Regions from separate parts of the Gilliamella sp. B2838 genome, predicted to be linked through region 1. Evidence: riboswitches for the same ligand, from Rfam matches in the RefSeq annotation. Region 1 holds a riboswitch; the other holds the start of a gene.
The links. Region 1 has a riboswitch for thiamine pyrophosphate ahead of thiB (thiamine ABC transporter substrate binding subunit). Riboswitches for the same ligand answer to the same signal wherever they lie in the genome.

Region 1 (6,203 bases):
ATATTAAAATTATCGTAATGATAATTTACTTGATTAAGTTCGATCATAATCCATCACAACCATTAAGCTAAAAGATAACATCAATAAAATTGCAGCCGTCACAGTACCTTCTTGATAATGATAGTGTGATATTTGCTCATATAAATAGTAAGGTAAGGTGGTTAAAGCTTGCCCACCAAACAAAGCAATAACACCAAAATCACCAAATGACAAAATAACAGCAAAAGCAAAACTCATTACCATCAACTTTTTTAATGCCTTAAATTCAATCAAGTAAAAATGTGTTAAACCTTGAATATTAAGCGATTGGCAAAGTTGCCAATAACGTAAACTCACTTCATACATGGGGATTGAAAGATTTTTTAATAAAAAAGGTAACGCCATCAGTGCGTTACACAACATCACTAATATTGAAATAATAATTATATTGTCGGCATATTGAAATAATAATAAGAAAAGCCCTGAAGCTAAAACCATACTTGGAATGGCCAAAATTAATGAACCAATTAACATTAAACGATTGCTCCATTTAATTTGTTGATTAATCAATAATCGGCTATTGGTCCAAAGTAACAATAATGCAAGAAACATTGCAATAAAAGCGGAACCTACTGCAATGATAATTGAGGTAAGCAGTGCTTTTAAAAGTGCCGCTGTTAATAACGCAAATTTGAAAAAATAAATACCTTCAATCAATATTGTAACCAACGGTAATAAAATAAATAAACTCCCAATCAAAATGATGACATAACTGATCAATGATAAATAGTAAGGAATCGGAACTTGATAAGTTTGATGAACAAATCGAATATGCATTTTTTTGATTCGATTTATTCTTTGCATGATGATAAGAAAACCAATACAACAAATTAGTTGCAAAAAAGAAAGTAACACGGCTTGTATAAGATCAAAATCACGGATCGACTGATATATTGCTACCTCAATAGTGGTATATTTTGGCCCGCCACCAAGAGCTAACACGATTGCAAAACTTGAAAAACATAACATAAAAATCAGTGCTGCCATTGGTAAGATTTGTCGACGCAATAATGGCCATTCAACTAACTTAAAAAAAGTAAAAGCAGAAAAATTTAACTGAGCAGCTAACTGTTTTTGTTCGATAGGAACACTTTTTAAGGATTGATAAAACAAACAACAAGCATAAGGAAAATTTAAAAACACATGGGCTAATAATATACCTTTCAAACCATAAATTGATAATTCAATTGGTAGGTTCAAAAATTGAAAAATTAACGAAACGATACCATGCTGACCATACACTGAAAGCAAACCAGTAACCACAACTAAAGTCGGTAAAATAAAGGTAACCGGCATTATTTTGATGAGTAATCCTTGACATGGAAAGCCTACCATAGCTAATGCTTTCGCCATCAATACTGCCAATATGATGGCTAAACAAGTTGATAAACCAGCTTGCAAAACTGTTACCCAAATAATATGCAGTAAATAATGATCAAAATAGATGCTTATATTATCGGTTCGAATTGCAAATCCCCAAAGCGCAATAAGTGCCGTGCCTAATATGAGCAAAATCAAACCAACAGCACTGATACCTGGAATTAAGGATTGAAATTTCAATATTCGTTCCGATGACATTATTTACTGACAGCAACTTGCCATTCACGCACCCAAGATTTTTGATTTAATTCAACTTGCTTTGCATCAAATTCAAGGGCTTTTTTCACTGTATCAATCTGTTGATAAGCTGCTGGCAAATCAGTTTTTATGATTGGATACATGACATTTTTTTCAGCAAATTGACGTTGAATCTCGGGTGTTAATAAATAATGTAAAAATTGGCGAGCTAACTCTGGTTGTTGTGTATATTTTACAATGGCAGCCACTTCAACTTGACGATAATGCCCCTCATCAAAAATGGCGGCAGCAAAACGATGATCGTTATCAGAAATTATATGTGCAACAGGGGAAGTGCTGTAACTTAATACTAAATCTGCTTCATTTTTCAAAAACATGCCGTAAGATTCGCTCCAACCTTTTGTTACTGTTACGGTATTTTTAGCTATTTTTTGCCATGCTTGCGCAGCATCATCACCATAAACTTTTTTAACCCACAGCAGCAAACCTAATCCAGGCGTGCTAGTTCTAGGATCTTGATAAATGATTTTCCAATGATCTTTATTGTCAACTAACTGTTGCATAGATCGCGGTGGATTTTTTATCTTCTGTTTATTATAAATAAAGGCAAAATAACCGAAGTCATATGGCATAAACTCATTATCCCACCAGTCAGTATAGAGATTATCGGGTTTGTCGATCTGATGTGGAATAAAAATATTCGTTAATTTTGCTTGCTCAAGTAGATTATTATCCAACCCTAAAACAACATCAGCATTGGTTTTATCACCTTCAAGCTGAATACGATTTAAAATTGAAACACCATCACCTAACGTAATTACTTCTAGCTGACAATGACATTGAGCTTCAAAACCCTGTTTGATAGCTTCTCCAGGCCCCCACTCCGACATAAACGAATTATAGCTATATATTGTTAAAGTCGGTTGCTGTGCGCCAGAAAAATGCGACCAAAATAATGATATAAATAGAACAGTTGATAACAACAATTGACGAAACATTTTGCCTCCAAATAGCAAGAAAAAGACAAAAGGTTTGAGCAGATATAATAACTCAAATCCCTCCGCTGGCATGATCCAGTTCAGGTTCGACGGGTTATGTTAACACAACTAACACTCTCAGCCCATTAGGGCACCCCGTTGAGAACAGCATTAGTGTAGTCGGTGAAGGCTTAATTGTAAATAGTTGTTACTCACTGTTGCCATTCAAACTTCTTTGCCATTTTAGAATAAATTAACTTAAACTTACCAGTGTTGATCTTATACTGCTCTCCTTTACAAAATTCCGGTTTAGGATCTTTTATTAGTCCAGCTTCATCACCATATTCATGTTCATCATCATAATAGTTAGTCACATAATGTTTTAGGTTTATCGTTAAATCCTTATTGACCGAAAATTCAATAAAACAATTCACATCCTCATAAGAATATTGACTATCTAAAAGCACCGCATCAAGCAATTTACCTTGTTCATCATAACTAGTTAGTTGAATATTGAGTAATGGGGTATCAGATATCCCATACCAATTATAAATAATCACTTAAAGACAATTATTCGCATAAAACCACCTACTTCGTAATAACGAATTCCTTCATGAAAGGGAATAAATTCATAGGACGTATTTTGGATCGGGAAATCAATCTCTTGCTCATTTAAAGGTCAAGTGAGTTTTGCATACTTATCCAAAAGGACATTTTCACCATGATTATTTGATTTATAGTATTTTATCAATTGTGAGGAGGTTATCGGTAGTTTGAGCTCTTGCAGATTGTTATGGTCTTGGGCAAATGCCAAAGTTGAAAAGACAAAAAGCATTGACAATCAGTTAGTTAAATAAATTTTGGCACATGTTTTCTTTTTATTTTTTTCTATTTTATAGTTAAGTTAATCTATCACCCTTAAATTAAAAAATTTTTGTTTATAAAAAAATTAGCTATTTACTTGTCCTTAACTAATCCCACAGTGACAATTTATCAATTTATCAGTATTATATTGGGCATTTTATTTTAATTGATTAGGTTCAGTGTGAATATTCAACAACTATTAACACAACGTGTTTCCCAAGCAATGATTATGGCCGGTGCTGATAAAAACTGTGACGCTTTAATCAAGCAATCCGCTAAAGTTCAATTTGGTGATTATCAAGCAAATGGTATCATGTCTACCGCTAAAAAATTGGGAATGCCACCACGCGCATTAGCTGAAAAAGTTTTACAACATCTTGATATTGATGATATTGCCGATAAAGTGGAAATCGCTGGGCCGGGTTTTATTAATATCTTCTTAAAAAATAGTTGGATTGCTGAACAAAACGAAGTCGCGCTAAGTAGTGATAAACTCAATATTACTTTACCCGCCAAACCTCAAACTATTGTGGTTGATTACTCGGCACCCAATGTTGCTAAAGAGATGCACGTCGGTCATCTACGCTCAACCATTATTGGTGATGCCAGTGTACGAGTATTAAGCTTTCTTGGTCATAATGTTATCCGTGCCAACCATGTTGGAGATTGGGGAACCCAATTTGGGATGTTAATTGCCTATCTTGAAAAAATGGAAAATGAACATGCCAACGACATGGAGCTTTCAGATTTAGAATCGTTCTATCGCGCAGCTAAAAAACATTACGATGAAGACGAAGCCTTTGCCGAAAAAGCCCGTAATTATGTAGTAAAACTTCAAGGTGGTGACAAATATTGCCGTGAAATGTGGCGAAAATTGGTTGATATCACCATGACGCAAAATATTGCCACATATAAACGCCTTAATGTCACATTATCGATTGAAGATACAATGGGCGAAAGCATCTATAACAGCATGCTACCAGGCATTGTTGCCGATCTAAAACAGAAAAAATTAGCGGTTGAAAGTGACGGTGCAATCGTTGTATTTTTAGATGAATATAAAAATAAAGAAGGCGAACCCATGGGCGTTATCATCCAAAAACGTGATGGTGGCTATCTTTATGCAACAACCGACATTGCCTGTGTTAAATATCGTTATGAAACACTTCATGCTGAACGTATTTTATATTATACCGATTCACGTCAACATCAACATTTAGAACAAGTTTGGGATATCGTGCATAAAGCGAAATATGTACCAGAATCCTTAAAACTTGAGCATCACATGTTTGGTATGATGTTAGGTAAAGATGGCAAGCCGTTTAAGACGCGTTCTGGTGACACTGTTAAATTAAATGATCTACTTGATGAAGCGACAGAACGAGCGACTACTTTAATTCGAAATAAAAATCCAGACTTAACCGATACTGAGCTTGCCCAAGTGGTTGACGCTGTAGCAATAGGTGCGGTCAAATATGCTGATCTTTCCAAAAATCGTACCACCGATTATGTGTTTGATTGGGATAATATGTTGTCATTTGAGGGAAATACGGCCCCTTATTTACAATATGCTTATACGCGCGTGCTTTCTGTATTTAGAAAATCAAATATCAGCGAAGACAGCTTAAGCGGCACTATTAATTTAGGTACGGATAAAGAGCGAGCATTAGCGATTCGATTAATACAATTTGATGAAACTGTATCAAACGTTGCCGCAGAAGGCACACCACATGTACTTTGCGCCTATTTATACGATATCGCTACCCTATTTTCTAGTTTCTATGAAAATTGCCCTATTTTAACGGCGGAAAACGAAAACTTGAAACAAAGCCGCTTAAAATTGGCTTCGTTAACCGCTAAAACCCTTAAAATCGGTCTTGATATGTTAGGAATCAAAACTGTCGAAAAAATGTAACATTAGCATACCACCGATAAAATTCATCATCGGTGGTTTTTTCATTAAAACACATAAATTCTTTTAAAATTTTTACACGCTGATATATTAAAGAACGCTAAAAATCCAATTCATCCATATACTCTTTAGTGTTAAACAAAGCAATACTACACTTTTTGAGATTGACAATAAATCGCATAATGCTTTTGTTGGTCTCGATTTTTGGACAATAGATTATTGATATAAAATAGGTAGTTATTGATTAAAAATCCTGTAATACTAAAATTAAATTTTATATAAAAGCTTGAATTTGGGATAAAAATCTAAAAAATAATACTTTAACCATTTCATTTATTTACATATTTTTATAAGAACGGCACTTGATATTAAAAATAGTTTAGTTAGAATTCTTTCAAATTATTTAAGCAACCAAGAGTAGTTGACCATGACAAAATATAAATCAACAGTCCTAAACAACATTGTTGATTTATTGTTAATCCTCCATCTTAGGGGGATTTTTTTTATCTATTATTTTATCTAATTTAGCTCAATTGAATCGTAGAGGCACATTATGACCGATAATAAAAAGATGTTATTAACCAGTCGAGATCAAAGTTTAAAAGCATATTTAATGAATAAAATTAAACAAAATGGCGGTTGGGTTAATTCACATATGCATGCCGATCGTGCTTTTACGATCACTGTTGACAGTTTTGATGTTTATCAAAAGCAGACTTTAATTGAAAAATGGGATACGTTAGATAAAGTCAAAGCATCGATGAGTGAAGACGATTATTACCGCCATTTCAGCATGGCGGTTGAGCGAATGATCGAACAAGGGGTCAGTGCCA
Region 2 (6,203 bases), on a different contig from region 1:
GATATCCTGATACAGAGTATTAAATTGGGCTTCTACAAATTCAGGCGAGACAGGTAAAACAGCATCGACGCCTTGCGTGCTTTGTGCGGTTAATGCGGTGATCACTGACATGCCATAAGCACCTAACGCCGAAAAGGTTTTCAAATCTGCTTGTATACCCGCGCCACCGCTAGGATCGGAGCCGGCAATGGTTAATGCAACTGTTGTCATTCTTTGATTTCCTATCTTGCTTGTTGAATTTTGGTCAGTAGCGATTGACTGGCATTAGCAATATCTGCTTGACCACAAATAGCGGATACTACTGCGACACCTTCAATACCAGTTTTTATGACCTCAGTGACATTGGATAAACCAATTCCGCCAATGGCAACCGCAGGACACTGTTTGAGTTTCACAAGTTCAGCTAATTGTGCAGTACCTATGGCGGAAGCCGCATCTTTTTTGGTTGAAGTTGGGAAGATTGGCCCAATACCCAAATAATCAACCAATTGCCATTCAACGGCATCAAGTTGTTGTTGATTACTAACAGAAAAGCCGAGCCATTTATTTGCACCGATTAATTGACGAGTAACGGCAACAGGTAGATCACGCTGTCCAATATGTACGCCGTCAGCGTCTATCGCTAATGCGATATCGACATGATCATTAATAAGTAGCGGTACTGGCGTGTCTTTTAAAAGGTGCTTGAGCTGCATAGCTGCATGATACCAATCTTTACCTGATAGTTCTTGTTCTGATCTTAATTGTACGGTAGTTACACCATTTTCAATGGCAATTTTGGTGGTATTAAGCATACCTTGAATACCGCCACACAATTGCGGATCGAGCACTAAATAGAGGGTTAAATCGAGTTGTTTTTTCATCTGCTTGCCCTATTTTGAACCATCAACAAAAAGTGAAAGCTGATCGATAAGCGACACAGCAAAACTGCCTAGTCCTTGCTGTTTATTGGCTCGCTCACCAGCTTTTTTCATCATATAACAAGCACTGGCTGTGGCAGCTAAACTATCAGCACCACAAGCAATAAACGCAGCAACCATCGCGGATAATGAACAACCTGTACCGGTAACAGACGTTAATGCAATATCTCCACCCGCAATGCGATAGGTGTTCTCGCCGTCAGTGATATAGTCAATATCGCCTGTCATGGCGACAATGGTTTGATAACGACGAGCCAATTGTTGAGCTGCCGTTAATGCAACCGTTGTCGAATCTTGGCTATCGGTACCTTTAGAAGAAGAATGTTCGCCATTTAGCGCTAAAATTTCAGAGGCATTACCCCGAATCGCTGTAGGTTGGTATTTTAATAATTGTTGAGCGATATCAGTGCGATAAGCTAAGGCAGGTCCAACGGCAACCGGATCAAGCACCCAGCGTGTTCGGCTTTGTTGGGCTTGTTCGGCAGCTAACAGCATACTTTCAGCAATATTGCTATGCAGTGTTCCAATATTAATTAATAAGCTATTGGCAATATCGACAAATGATTTCACTTCTTGTTTGGCAATAATCATCGCTGGCGATGCACCAATTGCCAGTAAGATATTGGCGGTAAAATTTTGCACGACCTCATTGGTGATGCAATGCACTAATGGGCGTTGCTGCTTAACAAGGTGAATAAATGGTGTGGCGTGCTCAGCCTGAAAGGTTTTTATCTCTGACATATTCTTTCCTTAACGATTAATACAACTTATAACAGGTTAGGAAGAATTTGCCAATCAGAAGGTTAACGGCTTAGACTTCCCTACGCTGGTATAATCCAGATCAGGTTCAACGGGTAAAATCTCAGTTTTTTGTATCAAACAAAAAACACCCCGAGTCAAAACAATTTGTGTATTATGAACTGAGTATCAGTTTTAAACAAGATTATTGTAATAATCTTTCAATATCGGTTATGGCTTTTCTATCAGGTAAAAAGATGATTAAGTGGTCATTATCTTCAATAGTTAAATCAGTATTAACAATAATCACATCTTCACCTCGTACTACTGCACCAATTGTTGCAGCTGAAGGTAATTTTAATCCATTGATATTTTTACCAACAAGTTTTGATGTATCACTATTGCCTTTCGCCACAACTTCAATAATTTCGGATTCCCCTTGTCTGAGTGAAACGACTTTGACGATACCCGTTTGTCTTACATGGCTTAAAAGCTCAGAGATTGTGGCATGCTGTGGTGAAATAGCAATATCAATCACACTATCATTGATCAATTCTAGGTAAGCTTGCCGTTGAATCAAAACAATCACTTTTTTAGCGCCCATTCGTTTAGCCAGCATTGATGACATAATGTTAGATTCATCATCACTGGTGACAGCGATAAAGAGATCGGTTAATTCTACCTGTTCTTGTGAGAGGAGTTCTTGGTCTGAAGATTCGCCATGTAATACGGTTGTATTGACCAACTGTTCAGCAATAAACTCAGCTCGTTGAGCATTACGTTCAATTAACTTTACTTGATAATCGTTTTCTAAGCGTTTGGCTAGAGCGACAGCAACACCGCCTCCGCCACTAATAATGATACGTTTATAGGGCTTTTCTAAGCGTTGTAATTCACTTGTTACGGCTTTTATGTTCACCGGAGGGGTAATAAAATAGACCATATCACCCGCTTCAATTAAGGTTGAACCGATTGGGCGAATAAAACGATTTTTTCGATATATCGCAACCACTCGAGCTTCTACATGCGGTAAATGCTCTTTTAGTTCAGATAATTCACTGCCCACTAATGCACCGCCATAATAAGCAGTGACTGCAACCAGACAGACACGATTATCATAAAAAGAGGCAAATTGTAAAGCGCCTGGATATTGTACTAACCGGCTGACATGATTAGTGATTAAATTTTCGGGTGCGATGATGTGGTCAATATTAATACAATCTTTGTTAAAGAAGGGATATTTTTCGTCGTTATATTCAGGTGCTCGAATACGGGCAACTTTTTGCGGTATTTTAAACATGACATGACCAATTTGACAGGCCATCATGTTAACTTCATCAGAATTGGTTACAGCAACAAGCATATCAGCGGATTCGGCACCGGCGCTTTCTAATACCTGAGGGTATGAAGATTTTCCTAAAATAACTTGTAAATCAAAGCGTTCTTGTAGTGATTGCAGTTTGTCATGATCTTCATCAACGACAGTAACATCGTTTTGTTTTTCGGTAACCAGATACTCAGCTAATGCACTGCCGGTTTGTCCTGCACCTAGAATAATAATCTTCATAACAGACCTATCATCGTTAAATGACTTTACTACGCTTGCCATCTTATGACAAGCGTACTTATGTCAATTAATATTGTTTAAGTTTACCCTTAATTCGTGCTATTTATTCGACTCGCTATTAAACAAAACCGATTACATCGTATACTTTTTTCAAGGTCGGCTCGGCTTTAGCGCGCGCTTTTTCAGCGCCTTCACGCATAATAGAAAATAGATAATTTTCATCGTTGCGATACTCATGATAACGGGCTTGTAATGTTGTTAACATATCGATCACTTGCGTTGCTACTTCCGTTTTCAAATGACCATACATCTTTCCTTCAAACTCTTTTTCAAGCTCTGCTACCGGTTTACCTGTAACGCCAGTTAAAATATCTAATAAATTAGAAACGCCGACTTTATTTTTTAAGTCATAGCGAACTACTGGTGGCTCGTCAGAATCGGTCATCGCACGTTTGATCTTTTTCTCCACATCTTTTGGATTTTCAAGTAGGCCGATCACGTTATTGCGGTTTTCATCAGATTTAGACATTTTTTTGGTTGGTTCTTGTAATGACATCACTCTTGCACCAACTTTAGCAATAAATGGCTCTGGTACAGTAAAAACATCACCATAAAGTGCATTAAATCGCATAGCAATATCACGTGTTAACTCAAGGTGTTGTTTCTGATCATCGCCAACCGGTACTAAATTGGCTTGATATAGCAAAATATCAGCAGCCATAAGCACAGGATAATCAAATAGACCAGCATTAATGTTTTCTGAATGACGTGATGATTTATCCTTAAATTGCGTCATGCGGCTAAGTTCACCAAAATAGGTATAGCAGTTTAACGCCCAGCCTAATTCTGCATGGGCAGGAACATGAGATTGTACAAATATAGTGCTCTTTTGTGGATCGATTCCGCATGCCAAATATAATGCCATTGTATCTAGCGTTGCTTTGCGTAATTTTTGTGGATCTTGTCTTACGGTTATCGCATGTTGATTGACAATACAGTAAATGCAGTCATATTCGTTTTGTAGCGCAACCCAATTTTTTAAAGCACCTAAATAGTTGCCAAGTGTTAGTTCTCCTGAAGGTTGTGCACCACTAAATACAATCGGTTTACTCATAATTTATTCCTAATTTATTTATGCTTTGTTTTTTGCTAATTATTTTTTTGCATCAGCTTTGGGATGAGGTAATAACGTTAATATATCTTTAAAATCATCAAATAAGAAATCGGGATCACTTGTTGCAATCGATATTCCATAATTATAACCATAGCTTAATGCTACAGTAGGGCAATGTGCATTTTTAGCTGCCATAATGTCATTTTGAGAATCACCTACAAATAATAATTGATCACTAAATAGACCAAAGGTCGCCATCACTTGATAAAGTCCAGCTGGATGAGGTTTTAATTTGATCACATCACCACCCCCTAAGACTAACGAAAAGTATTCTTTTATCCCTAAAGAAGTCAGTAAATCAGGCAAAAATTGTGCAGGTTTATTGGTGACTAAAGCAAGTGGATAGTGGTTGTCATGTAATGCTTTTAAGGTTTGTTTGACGTGTGGAAATAACTTAGTTTCTACATCCATAACCTTATCATAATGTCGATTAAAGAGTGCCTTGGCTTGTGAAAACATTTCATTGGAAGGTTGGACATTGATAGCTTTAAATATGCGTTCTAACATCACATCAATGCCATTACCTACAAAGTTTTTAACCTGTTCATTGGTTATCGTATTTAATTTTAAATCGGCAAGCATATGCTTGGCTGCAAGCGCAAGTCCAGGAACACTATCCACTAGTGTTCCATCCAGATCAAAGGCGATGGCTTGAATATCGTCGAGTTTAGGCATGAGTTACTCCTGATAGCGCTTTACGCATTGCATCAATCACTGTTTTATAATCTGGTTGACTAAATATTGCTGAACCTGCAACAAACATATCTGCACCAGCTTTAGCAATTTCGGCAATGTTATCAACTTTTACACCACCATCAATTTCTAAACGAATATTTTGTTTAGATTGATTAATACGCTCTCTTACTTGTTGTAGTTTTTTCAATGTTGATGGAATAAATGATTGCCCACCAAAACCAGGATTTACGCCCATTACTAAAATAATATCGACTTTATCCATCACATAATCTAAGTAATTTAAAGGTGTAGCAGGATTAAGCACAATACCCGCTGTGCAGCCATGATCTTTGATTAATTGTAAAGAACGATCTAAGTGGATAGTCGCTTCTGGATGAATAGAAATATTCGTTGCACCTGCTTTAGCAAATGAAATAATCAGCTCCTCAACAGGGGTAACCATTAAATGGACATCTATCGGTGCTGTTATACCAAAATCGCGCAGAGCCTTACAAAACATACTGCCCATGGTAAGATTGGGAACAAAGTGATTGTCCATTACATCAAAATGAACAACATCTGCTCCTGCATCAAGTACTTTTTGAGTATCCTCACCAAGGCGGGCAAAGTCAGCAGATAATATTGATGGGGCTATAATAAATTCTTTCATGATAAAACCTCTTGTGCTAAAAGCTCATCCCTGTCGTTTAAGATTTTTGATATAGTGCTAAAATCTCGTCAATTTTTTTTCGCCCTTCACCAGCACAGCTAATCGAACGACGCATTTCGGCCCGATAAAGATGACGTGCTTTTTTATATAAGCTTCTTGTATAAGAAGTATCATGATTAGATACAAGAACCGGAATATCATTTTGATAGGCGATATTTTCAGCAAGTTGCGATAACTTTTTATGTTCTTCAAAGCCAAAATTATTCGAATAATAGGCTGTAAAACCCGCCGAATCACCCGCTGAAAGGTAAGGAGGGTCACAATAAATTACGGAATTTTGTTTAGCTTTTTTCATTACTTCATAATAAGGAGCACAAATAAATTGGGCATTTTGAGCTTTTTTAGCAAAAAAATAGAGTTCTCTTTCTGGAAAATAGATAGTTTTGTAACGACCAAATG

Region 2: it holds a riboswitch for thiamine pyrophosphate, as region 1 does, so the genes downstream of both, thiM (hydroxyethylthiazole kinase) here and thiB (thiamine ABC transporter substrate binding subunit) in region 1, are expected to answer to the same signal.

What each region holds. Positions count from the first base shown of each region.
Region 1 is NZ_JAFNOO010000003.1:19,691-25,893, reverse strand. It holds gene thiQ (thiamine ABC transporter ATP-binding protein ThiQ) at 1-47, opposite strand, end outside; gene thiP (thiamine/thiamine pyrophosphate ABC transporter permease) at 34-1,599, opposite strand; gene thiB (thiamine ABC transporter substrate binding subunit) at 1,617-2,615, opposite strand; TPP riboswitch at 2,655-2,763, opposite strand; gene J3U63_RS03740 (hypothetical protein) at 2,807-3,154, opposite strand; gene argS (arginine--tRNA ligase) at 3,640-5,373, shown strand; gene J3U63_RS03730 (amidohydrolase family protein) at 5,924-6,203, shown strand, end outside.
Region 2 is NZ_JAFNOO010000002.1:185,825-192,027, reverse strand. It holds gene thiD (bifunctional hydroxymethylpyrimidine kinase/phosphomethylpyrimidine kinase) at 1-210, opposite strand, end outside; gene thiE (thiamine phosphate synthase) at 222-863, opposite strand; gene thiM (hydroxyethylthiazole kinase) at 873-1,661, opposite strand; TPP riboswitch at 1,722-1,824, opposite strand; gene trkA (Trk system potassium transporter TrkA) at 1,864-3,267, opposite strand; gene trpS (tryptophan--tRNA ligase) at 3,344-4,339, opposite strand; gene J3U63_RS02675 (phosphoglycolate phosphatase) at 4,379-5,074, opposite strand; gene rpe (ribulose-phosphate 3-epimerase) at 5,067-5,744, opposite strand; gene J3U63_RS02665 (Dam family site-specific DNA-(adenine-N6)-methyltransferase) at 5,782-6,203, opposite strand, start outside.